Regions from separate parts of the Micromonospora sp. NBC_00330 genome, predicted to be linked through region 1. Evidence: riboswitches for the same ligand, from Rfam matches in the RefSeq annotation. Region 1 holds a riboswitch; the other holds the start of a gene.

Region 1 (4,838 bases):
CCGCCAGCTCGAACGCGCCCTTGTAGCCGTGTCGGCGCATCGCGGCGATCCACTTCGGGTTGACCACCCGGGCACGGAACACCCGTCGGGTCTCCTCGCCCAGGGTGCGGGTGCGCACGTCGTGCGGCATCGCCGAGTCACCCACGTACGCCTGCGGTGACGTGCCGGTGAGGTGGCGGACCATCGCCACCATCCCGCCGTGGTACTGGAAGTAGTCGTCGGAGTCGACGATGTCGTGCTCGCGGGTGTCCTGGTTCTTCACCGCGACCGCGATCCGGGCGAACGAGCGCTCCATGTCGGCGCGCGCCTCCCGCCCGTCCAGGCCCCGGCCGTACGCGTAGCCGCCCCACACCGCGTACACCTCGGCCAGGTCGGCGTCGCTGCGCCAGGTCCGGGCGTCGATCAGGGGCAGCAGCCCAGCGCCGTACGCGCCGGGTTTGGAGCCGAAGATCCGCGCGGTGGCCCGCCGCTCGTCGCCGTGCTCGGCGAGGTCGGCGGCGACGTGCGCCCGCAGGTAGTTCTCCTCGTCCGGCTCGTCCAGGGCGGCGACCCGCCGGACGGCGTCGTCGAGCAGCGCCACCACGTGCGGGAACGCGTCGCGGAAGAAGCCGGAGATGCGCACTGTGACGTCGACGCGCGGGCGGCCCAGGTCGGCGGTCGGCACCACCTCGATGCCGGTGACCCGCCGGGACCTGTCGTCCCAGACCGGCCGGCAGCCCAGCAGCGCGAGCACCTCGGCGATGTCGTCGCCCTGGGTCCGCATCGCGCTGGTGCCCCACACCGTCAACCCCACCGAGCGGGGGTACGCCCCGGTGTCGGCGAGGTGTCGGGCCAGCAGCGAATCGGCGAGGGCCACCCCGACGTCCCAGGCGTTGCGGCTGGGGATGGCCTTCGGGTCGACGGAGTAGAAGTTGCGGCCGGTGGGCAGCACGTTGACCAGGCCCCGGGTGGGTGAGCCGGACGGGCCGGGCGGCACGAACCTGCCGTCCAACGCCCCGAGGGTGTTTGTCAGCTCGTCGGTGGTCCGGTCCAGTCGGGGCACCAGCTCGGTGGCGGCGAAGTGCAGCACCGCGGCGACGTCCGGGATCGGCCGACCGGTCACCTCCGCCACCACGGCGTCGACAGTGTCCACGGCCCAGTCCAGGGTCTCCATGCCGACGACCAGCCGCCGCGCGAGGGCCTCGATGAGGTCGATCGCGTCGGCGGCGGTGCCGGCCGGCCCGTCCACCACGTCGGTCAGCGCGGCGGGCAGCGCCAGTCGCTGTCCCGGCGACGCGAGCAGCTCCTGCTCGTCGAGGGAGTACGCGACGGCGAGGGCCTGTCGCAGGCCGGGCAGGGCCCGGGCGCCGCCCCAGATCTGCGGGGCGCGTAGCACCGCCAGGACCAGGTTGACCCGGGGTTCGCCGGTGGGCGCGTCGGCGAGGATGTGCAGCCCGTCGCGGATCTGCACGTCCTTGACCTCGCACAGGTACCCGTCGAGGTGCAGCACGAAGTCGTCGAAGTCGTCCGCGTCGGGCATCGCCTCGGCGTGCAGGTCGTGGTGCAGCTCGGCGGCGCGCACCAGGTCCCAGATCTGGGCCCGCACGGTGGGCACCTTGGCCGGGTCGAGGGCCTGCACTGTCGCGTACTCGTCGAGCAGTTGTTCCAGTTTGGCCAGGTCGCCGTAGGTCTCGGCGCGGGCCATCGGCGGGACCAGGTGGTCGACGACCACGGCGTGCGCCCGCCGCTTGGCCTGGGTGCCCTCGCCGGGGTCGTTGACGATGAACGGGTAGACCAGCGGCAGGTCGCCGAGGACCGCGTCGGGCGCGCAGTCCGCGGCCAGGCCGAGGCCCTTGCCGGGCAGCCACTCCAGGGTGCCGTGCTTACCCAGGTGCACCACGGCGTCCGCGCCGAAGCCGCCGTCCGCGACCGGCGCTGTCAACCAGCGGTACGCGGCCAGGTAGTGGTGGCTGGGCGGCAGGTCCGGGTCGTGGTAGATGGCGATCGGGTTCTCCCCGAAGCCGCGGGGCGGCTGGATCAGCAGCACCACGTTGCCGAAGCGCAGCCCGGCGAGCACGATGTCGGCGCCCTCGGTGTACAGCTCGCCCGGCGGCTCACCCCAGTGCTCCCTCATCCGTTCGCGCAGCTCGGCCGGGACCTGGTCGAACCAGCGCTGGTACGTCGACCCCGGAACACGGGCCTCGGCGGCGGCCAACTGCTCCGGGGTGAGCCACTCCACGTCGTGACCACCGGCGGCGATCAGCGCGTGGATCAGCGCGTCGCCGTCGTCGGGCGGTGGCGCGTCACCCAGGTCGTAGCCGGCCTCGGCCAGCGCGGCGAACAGCCGGACCGCCGAGGCCGGGGTGTCCAGCCCGACGGCGTTACCGACCCGGGAGTGCTTGGTGGGGTACGAGCTGAGCACCACGGCGACCCGCTTGTCGGCGTGCGGCACGTACCGCAGCCGGGCGTGGCGCATCGCGATCCCGGCGACCCGGGCGGCCCGCTCGGGGTCGGCGGCGTAGACCGAGAGCCCGTCGGCGTCGATCTGCTTGAACGAGAACGGCACGGAGACGATCCGGCCGTCGAACTCGGGGATGGCCACCTGCATGGCGGCGTCCAGCGGGGACAGGCCGGCGTCGCTGTCGGCCCACTGCGCGCGGGTACTGGTGAGGCAGAGCGCCTGGATGACCGGCACGTCCAGGGCGGCCAGGGCTCCGACGTCCCAGGCGTCCTCGTCGCCGCCACCGGAGGCGTCGGCGGCGACCGCGCCGCCGGCCGCCAGCACCGTGACCAGCAGCGCGTCACAGCGGGCGAAGAGCCCGAGCGGGCCGGCGCCAGCGGTCAGCCCGCGCAACGAGCCGCAGAAGATCGGCAGCGGGTTGCCGCCGGCGTCGTGGACCGCGTCCGCGAGCACGTCGACGAAGTCGGTGTTGCCGGCGAGGGCATGCGCCCGGTAGAAGACGATCCCCACCGTGGGCCGATCCGGGTCGGCGGGGTGTTCGCCGTGCACGCCGTACGCCGGGGTGGGCGCGGGTGCGGCGAACCCCTCGCCGGTGAGCAGCACCGTGTCGGAGAGGAACCGGGCCAACTGCCCCAGGTTGTCCGGGCCGCCCTCCACCAGGTACGCCAGCGACTGGGTGACCACCCCGGACGGCACTGTGGAGATGGCCATCAGCTCCGCGTCGGGCAGCGCCTCACCGCCGAGCACTACCGTCGGCACGCCGGTGGCGAGTACCGCGGCGAGGCCGTCCGGCCACGCCTGCCGACCGCCGAGCAGGCGTACGACGACGAGGGCGACCCCGTCGAGCAGGGCGGGCACCTCCTCGGCGGTGACTCGGGCGGGGTTGGCCAGCCGGTAGTCGGCGCCGCTGGCGCGGGCGGCCAGCAGGTCGGTGTCGGCGGTGGACAGCAGCAGGATGCGCACGGCAGGCTCCGGAAAGTGACGCCCTGGGCCCTCACGGGGGCGACCGGGGCGATGCGGGTGGGTACGGCGTCGGCCGGTACGACGGCCCGCGCGACCAGCGCCCCGACGCATGCGTCGGGGCCGGTCAGCGCCGGGCGATCAGCTCAGCGGTGCCGGTGGCCGGTGTCCTTGGAACGCACTGCCTGCAGCGCGATACGACGATAATCGTCGATGAATGAGACGCCGTGCGTCATCGGGTCCTCCTCGGGTGTCCACGCCCTGGGGTACGTCCCGACGGCCGAAGTATCCTGGCTTCCGGATCAACGCTCTCCCCCGGCCTTCCAACCGCAGACACACGGCCGTGACTCACGAGGGGGGATCGCTCCCCGGTGACAGTGGCGGGACCGCGTCGGATTCGCACCGACTTCCTTCACTGCCGTCAGGCCGCGAATGCTGCCACACCGCCGCGCCACCGGTCAACGCGGACCCCACCACCACCCGACCACGCTCACCACATTGACCTGCGGAAATATCGGCGCGCGGGTGATGCCTCTCGCCGCAACGGCGGGCTGGGCGAACTGGTTGATCGGCCTCGCGGACTGGGCCCGTGGCCGGGGGGCGGAGCGTTCAGGCGGCCCCTTTGGAGCTGATGTCGTAGACGATTCAGCCGATCAGCGGGCGTGGCGTTCCGGGTGGGCCCGGCTCCAGGTCCGCATCCGCTCCGGGTAGCCGGTGCGCGCCGCCTCGTACAGTGGCACCGCGTGCTTGCGGGCGATGGAACCGGCCGCGCGGGGCGTTCCGGTACGGCGGCGAATCCACTCGCCGTCGTGGGCGATCGCCACCACAGTGGTGTCCGTCGCGGTCGTCTCCGGTTCCAGGTAGAACTCCACCCCGCGCCGAGTGGCCACGAACGCCTCCAGCGCCGCGAGGTCGTCGCGGGTCGCCTCCCGGTCCAGCTTCGTCGGGGTCGCCTCGGCACCCCGTGACCGGCGGTTGAACCAGCTCATGCCCCGCCCCTCTCCTCGACGTCCCTCCAGTGCAGCACCGGTTCCTGGCAATACGCTGCACGCCGGATGGGAGAGAGCTGACCTGCGCCGGGAAATCCCTGTGGAACCCACGGCGGGTGGGCGGTGTCATGAGTGTGATCCGAACGGAGGCTCCCCTGGACGACGAGGCGCTCGTCACCCGCGCTCGGGCAGGTGACCTGGAGGCGTACAACCTCCTGGTCGCCCGGCACACCGCGTCCGCGTACCGGACCGCGGTGCTGCTCGGCGCGGGCTCGGACTCCGAGGACGTCATCCAGGAGGCGTTCGTGAAGGCGTACCGGAAGCTGTCACGTTACCGGGGTGACGCGTCCTTCCGGTCGTGGCTGCTCGCGATCGTCGCGAACGAGACCCGCAACCTGCACCGCTCCCGTGGTCGGCGCGACGGGCTCGTCCTGCGGGCGGCGGCAGCG
Region 2 (4,838 bases), 920 kb from region 1:
ACAGCCGGCGCAGCTTGTCGTCGCCGTAGCCGAGCCAGCCCGCCGAGGTGGTGTAGGCGGGGTAGCCGGTCCGGTCGAGCTCGGCGAGGCGGGCGGCCTTCGTGCCCTCCTTGCCCCGCAGGATGGCCAGTGCCTCGTCCCGGGTCAGCGCGTCGGACAGGTAGCGCAGGTCCGCGATGTCGACGAGTTGCTCGGGGGACATGTCGACGAGCAGCCGCCACAGCGGCTTGTCGGCGAGCCGGGCGACCAGGTCCCACGACGCGTTCAGCACGGCGGCCAGGGACAGGTGGACGACGCCCTTCTCCGGACCGAGCCAGCGCAGTTGCGAGTCGGAGGTGAGGAGGCGGTAGACGGCGCCCATGTCCGCTGCCATCGTCGCCACGTCCAGGCCCACGAGAAGCTGCGCCTGGTGGACTGCCGCCGCCGCGACGATGTCGTTGCCTCGACCGATCGTGAAGGTCAGGCCGTGCCCCGCGAGTGGCTCGCCCGCGCCGTCGACGCCGTCGGTGTGCAGGACGACGTAGGCCGCCGAGTAGTCGCCGTCCTTGTTCATGGCGTCTGAGCCGTCAGCGGTCAGGGAGGTGGGGAAGCGGACGTCTTCGACGGTGACGGCAGTGATCTGCGGCATGCGCTCCTCGCCCGGCTAGGCTAAAGATCAGATGATCACTGGGAGTATACGGAGGGCCGCTCCAGCACGTCAACGATGTCGATCACTGCAGGCCCACAGACATATGATGTTTGGCTCACCGGGTCGATCCGCCTTGCCGCCCATCGTGCCGGTTGGCGGGCGGAGGTGGCGGCTGTGGCGGGTCGTGGAGATTGGATGTTCCACCCCGCCCTGAGGCATTGACGGCCGCGTATGGGTGTGGCTTGCGGCACCGTGGCCTCGATACGTCAAATCTTTGTCGACTGTCGACACCCGCGCGGAGAGCCCGTCTCCGGTGTCCGGCGTCGGTCGGCGTGGCGTGGTCGGCCGGGGCGGTGACGGTGGTCACCGAGTCGCCGCCGACACGCCCGAGACCGACATGTGGGGTGTGACAACGGCTGCGTCCCTATATATGGTGTCGAACGCAGCTGGTTCGGCCGCTCATCCAGGGTGGTCGAGGCAACAGGGAACCCGGTGGAAATCCGGGACTGTCCCGCAGCGGTGAGTGGGAACGACAGCCGTCATCAGCACTGGGCCACCAATCGGCCTGGGAAGCGACGGCCAGTAGGAGACCGGCGAGCCCGGTCGTGCCCGCGAGTCCGAAGACCTGCCAGCGCGCCGCGTACCCGCACCCGGGTGGGCGGCGGTCCGAGGCCGCGTGGGACGGCTGACGCCACCTGACCCACGCCGGGCTGGCGTGGCGTCCGTCGGTGTCTGTCTCCTCGCGTCCGGGCCACCAGGTCTCGAACTCCGAGGAGCGAGTGGTGACAGTCACCGAGGTAGTCCCGGCCAGCGGCGACGCGACAGCGCGACGGACGCCGATGCAGGTCCGCAAGCGCGACGGCGGCACCGAACCCGTGGACGTGAACAAGATCGTCCGGGCCGTCGAGCGGTGGGCCGACGACCTGACCGACGTCGACCCGATGCGGGTGGCCACCCGCACCATCAGCGGCCTCTACGACGGCGCGACCACTGCGGAACTGGACCGGCTGTCCATCCAGACCGCCGCCGAGATGATCGGTGAGGAGCCGCAGTACTCGCGCCTCGCCGCGCGGCTGCTGGCCGGCTACGTCGACAAGGAGGTGCGTCGACAGGGCATCACCTCGTTCAGCGCGGCGATCCGGGTCGGCCACGCCGAGGGCCTGATCGGCGACGACACCGCCGCGTTCGTCGCCGCACACGCCGCGACGCTCGACCACGCCATCGACAGGGACGGCGACCGCCGCTTCGAGTACTTCGGCCTGCGCACCGTGTACGACCGCTACCTGCTGCGCCACCCCACCAGCCGACTGGTGCTGGAGACCCCGCAGTACTGGTTGCTGCGGGTGGCCTGCGGCCTGTCCCGGACCGCGGACGAGGCGGTCCACTTCTACCGGCTGATGTCCAGCCTGGCCTACCTGCCCAGCTCACCGACCTTGTTCAACTCCGGGACCCGGCACACCCAGATGTCCTCCTGCTACCTGGTCGACTCCCCGCTCGACGAGCTGGACTCGATCTACCAGCGGTACGCCCAGGTCGCCAACCTGTCCAAGTTCGCCGGTGGCATCGGCATCGCGTACTCCCGGGTCCGCTCCCGCGGAGCGCTGATCCGGGGCACGAACGGGCAGTCCAACGGGATCGTGCCGTGGCTGCGCACGCTGGACGCGAGCGTCGCCGCGGTAAACCAGGGCGGCCGGCGCAAGGGCGCTGCCTGCGTCTATCTGGAGCCGTGGCACCCGGACATCGAGGAGTTCCTGCAACTGCGGGACAACACCGGCGAGGACGCCCGGCGCACCCACAACCTCAACCTGGCCAACTGGATCCCGGACGAGTTCATGCGCCGGGTCGAGGCCGACGAGCTGTGGTCGCTGTTCGACCCGCACGAGGTGCCCGAGCTGCCCGACCTGTGGGGGGAGCGGTTCGACGCCGCGTACCGGGAGGCCGAGGCGCAGGGCCGCTACGTGCGGCAGGTCCCGGCACGGGAGCTGTACGCAAAGATGATGCGGACCCTCGCCCAGACCGGCAACGGCTGGATGACCTTCAAGGACGCCGCCAACCGACTGTGCAACCAGACCGCCGAGCCGGGCAACGTGGTGCACCTGTCCAACCTCTGCACCGAGATCGTCGAGGTGTCCAGCGACACCGAGACCGCCGTGTGCAACCTCGGCTCGGTGAACCTCGCCGCCCACCTCGCCGACGGCGGCATCGACTGGGAGCGGCTGCGCGCCACGGTGCGGACCGCTGTGACGTTCCTCGACCGGGTCATCGACATCAACTACTACCCGACCGCGCAGGCGGCGGCGAGCAACCCCCGCTGGCGGCCGGTCGGACTCGGGCTGATGGGCCTACAGGACGTCTTCTTCGCGCTGCGGCTGCCGTTCGACTCGCCGGCCGCCCGGGAGCTGTCCACCCGGATCAGCGAGGAGCTGTACCTGACCGCACTGGAGACGTCCGTCGACCTGGCGCGCGACTTCGGCGCGCACCCGGCGTACCCGCAGACCCGGGCCGCGCGGGGCCAGCTCCAGCCCGACCTGTGGGGTGTCGAGGGTACGCAGACCGCGCGGTGGGACGCGCTGCGCGAGCGGGTCGAGGCGTACGGGCTGCGGAACTCGCTGCTCGTGGCGGTGGCGCCGACCGCGACCATCGCCTCGATCGCCGGGTGCTACGAGTGCATCGAGCCGCAGGTGTCCAACCTGTTCAAGCGCGAGACCCTGTCGGGGGAGTTCCTCCAGGTCAACACCGCTCTGGTACGCGAGCTGAAGGCCCGCGGTCTGTGGACCGAGCGGATCCGTTCGGCGATCAAGCGGGCGGAGGGGTCGGTGCAGGACATCGCCGAGCTGCCGGCCGGCGTACGGGAGCTGTTCCGCACCGCGTGGGAGCTGCCGCAGCGGACGCTGATCGACCTGGCCGCCGCCCGCGCCCCGTTCATCGACCAGTCCCAGTCGCTGAACCTGTTCCTGGCCGCGCCGACCATCGGCAAGCTCTCCTCGATGTACCTGTACGCCTGGAAGGCCGGGCTGAAGACCACCTACTACCTGCGCTCGCGCCCCGCGACGCGGATCCAGCAGGCCACCGTCAGCGCCGTCGCACCCGTCAGCGCTGTCGCACCCGTCGTCGTCGACGCCGAGGCGCTGGCCTGCTCGCTGGAGAACCCCGAGTCGTGCGAGGCCTGCCAGTGACCCCCGCCGACGCCGCCACCACCGACGCCAGCACCACCGACACGAGGACCACGCACATGCTGCTCGACCCCGGGATGGACCTGACTCTCCGCCCGATGCGCTACCCGCACTTCTTCGACCGGTTCCGCGACGCGATCCGCAACACCTGGACGGTCGAGGAGGTCGACCTGCACGCCGACCTCGCCGACCTGGACAAGCTGTCGCCGGCCGAACGGCACCTGGTCAGCCGCCTGGTGGCCTTCTTCGCCACCGGTGACACGATCGTCGCCAACAACCTGGTGCTCAACCTCTACCAGCACGTCAACAGCCCGGAGGGTCGCCTCTACCTGTCCCGCCAGCTGTTCGAGGAGGCCGTGCACGTCCAGTTCTATCTCAACCTGCTCGACACGTACGTGCCCGACGAGACCGAGCGCTTCGAGGCCTTTGCGGCCATCGAGAACATCCCCTCGATCCGTCGCAAGGCCGAGTTCTGCTTCCGGTGGATCGACTCTCTGAACGACCTGCGGGAGCTGCGGTCCCGCGAGGACCGGCGCACGTTCCTGCTCAACCTGATCTGCTTCGCGGCCTGCATCGAGGGGTTGTTCTTCTACGGCGCGTTCGCGTACGTCTACTTTCTGCGCTCCCGCGGCCTCCTGCACGGCCTCGCCTCGGGCACCAACTGGGTGTTCCGCGACGAGTCCATGCACATGGCGTTCGCGTTCGACGTCGTCGACACCGTTCGCGCCGAGGAGCCGGACCTGTTCGACGACGATCTCGCCGACCAGGTTCGCCGGATGCTCGCCGAGGCGGTCGAGTGTGAGGTGCAGTTCGCCGAGGACCTGGTGGGCCACGGCGTGCCCGGTCTGACGTTGGCCGACATGCGGGAGTACCTCCAGCACGTCGCCGACCGCCGCCTCGTCCAGCTCGGCATCGCGCCGCACTACGGGTCGAGCAACCCGTTCGGCTTCATGGAGTTGCAGGACGTGCAGGAGTTGTCCAACTTCTTCGAGCGGCGGGTGTCGGCGTACCAGGTCGGGGTGACCGGCACCGTCGCC

Evidence for each region. A riboswitch is a leader RNA that binds a small molecule or an ion and turns the genes downstream of it on or off. The one in region 1 is predicted to bind cobalamin.
Region 2: it holds a riboswitch for cobalamin, as region 1 does, so the genes downstream of both, OG598_RS13955 (ribonucleoside-diphosphate reductase subunit alpha) here and cobN (cobaltochelatase subunit CobN) in region 1, are expected to answer to the same signal.

The regions. Positions count from the first base shown of each region.
Region 1 is NZ_CP108012.1:2,178,391-2,183,228, reverse strand. Features, by position in the region: gene cobN (cobaltochelatase subunit CobN) at 1-3,403, opposite strand, end outside; cobalamin riboswitch at 3,662-3,838, opposite strand; gene OG598_RS09555 (hypothetical protein) at 4,054-4,389, opposite strand; gene OG598_RS09550 (RNA polymerase sigma factor) at 4,518-4,838, shown strand, end outside.
Region 2 is NZ_CP108012.1:3,102,554-3,107,391, reverse strand. Features, by position in the region: gene OG598_RS13960 (enolase C-terminal domain-like protein) at 1-628, opposite strand, end outside; cobalamin riboswitch at 1,059-1,275, shown strand; gene OG598_RS13955 (ribonucleoside-diphosphate reductase subunit alpha) at 1,468-3,804, shown strand; gene OG598_RS13950 (ribonucleotide-diphosphate reductase subunit beta) at 3,861-4,838, shown strand, end outside.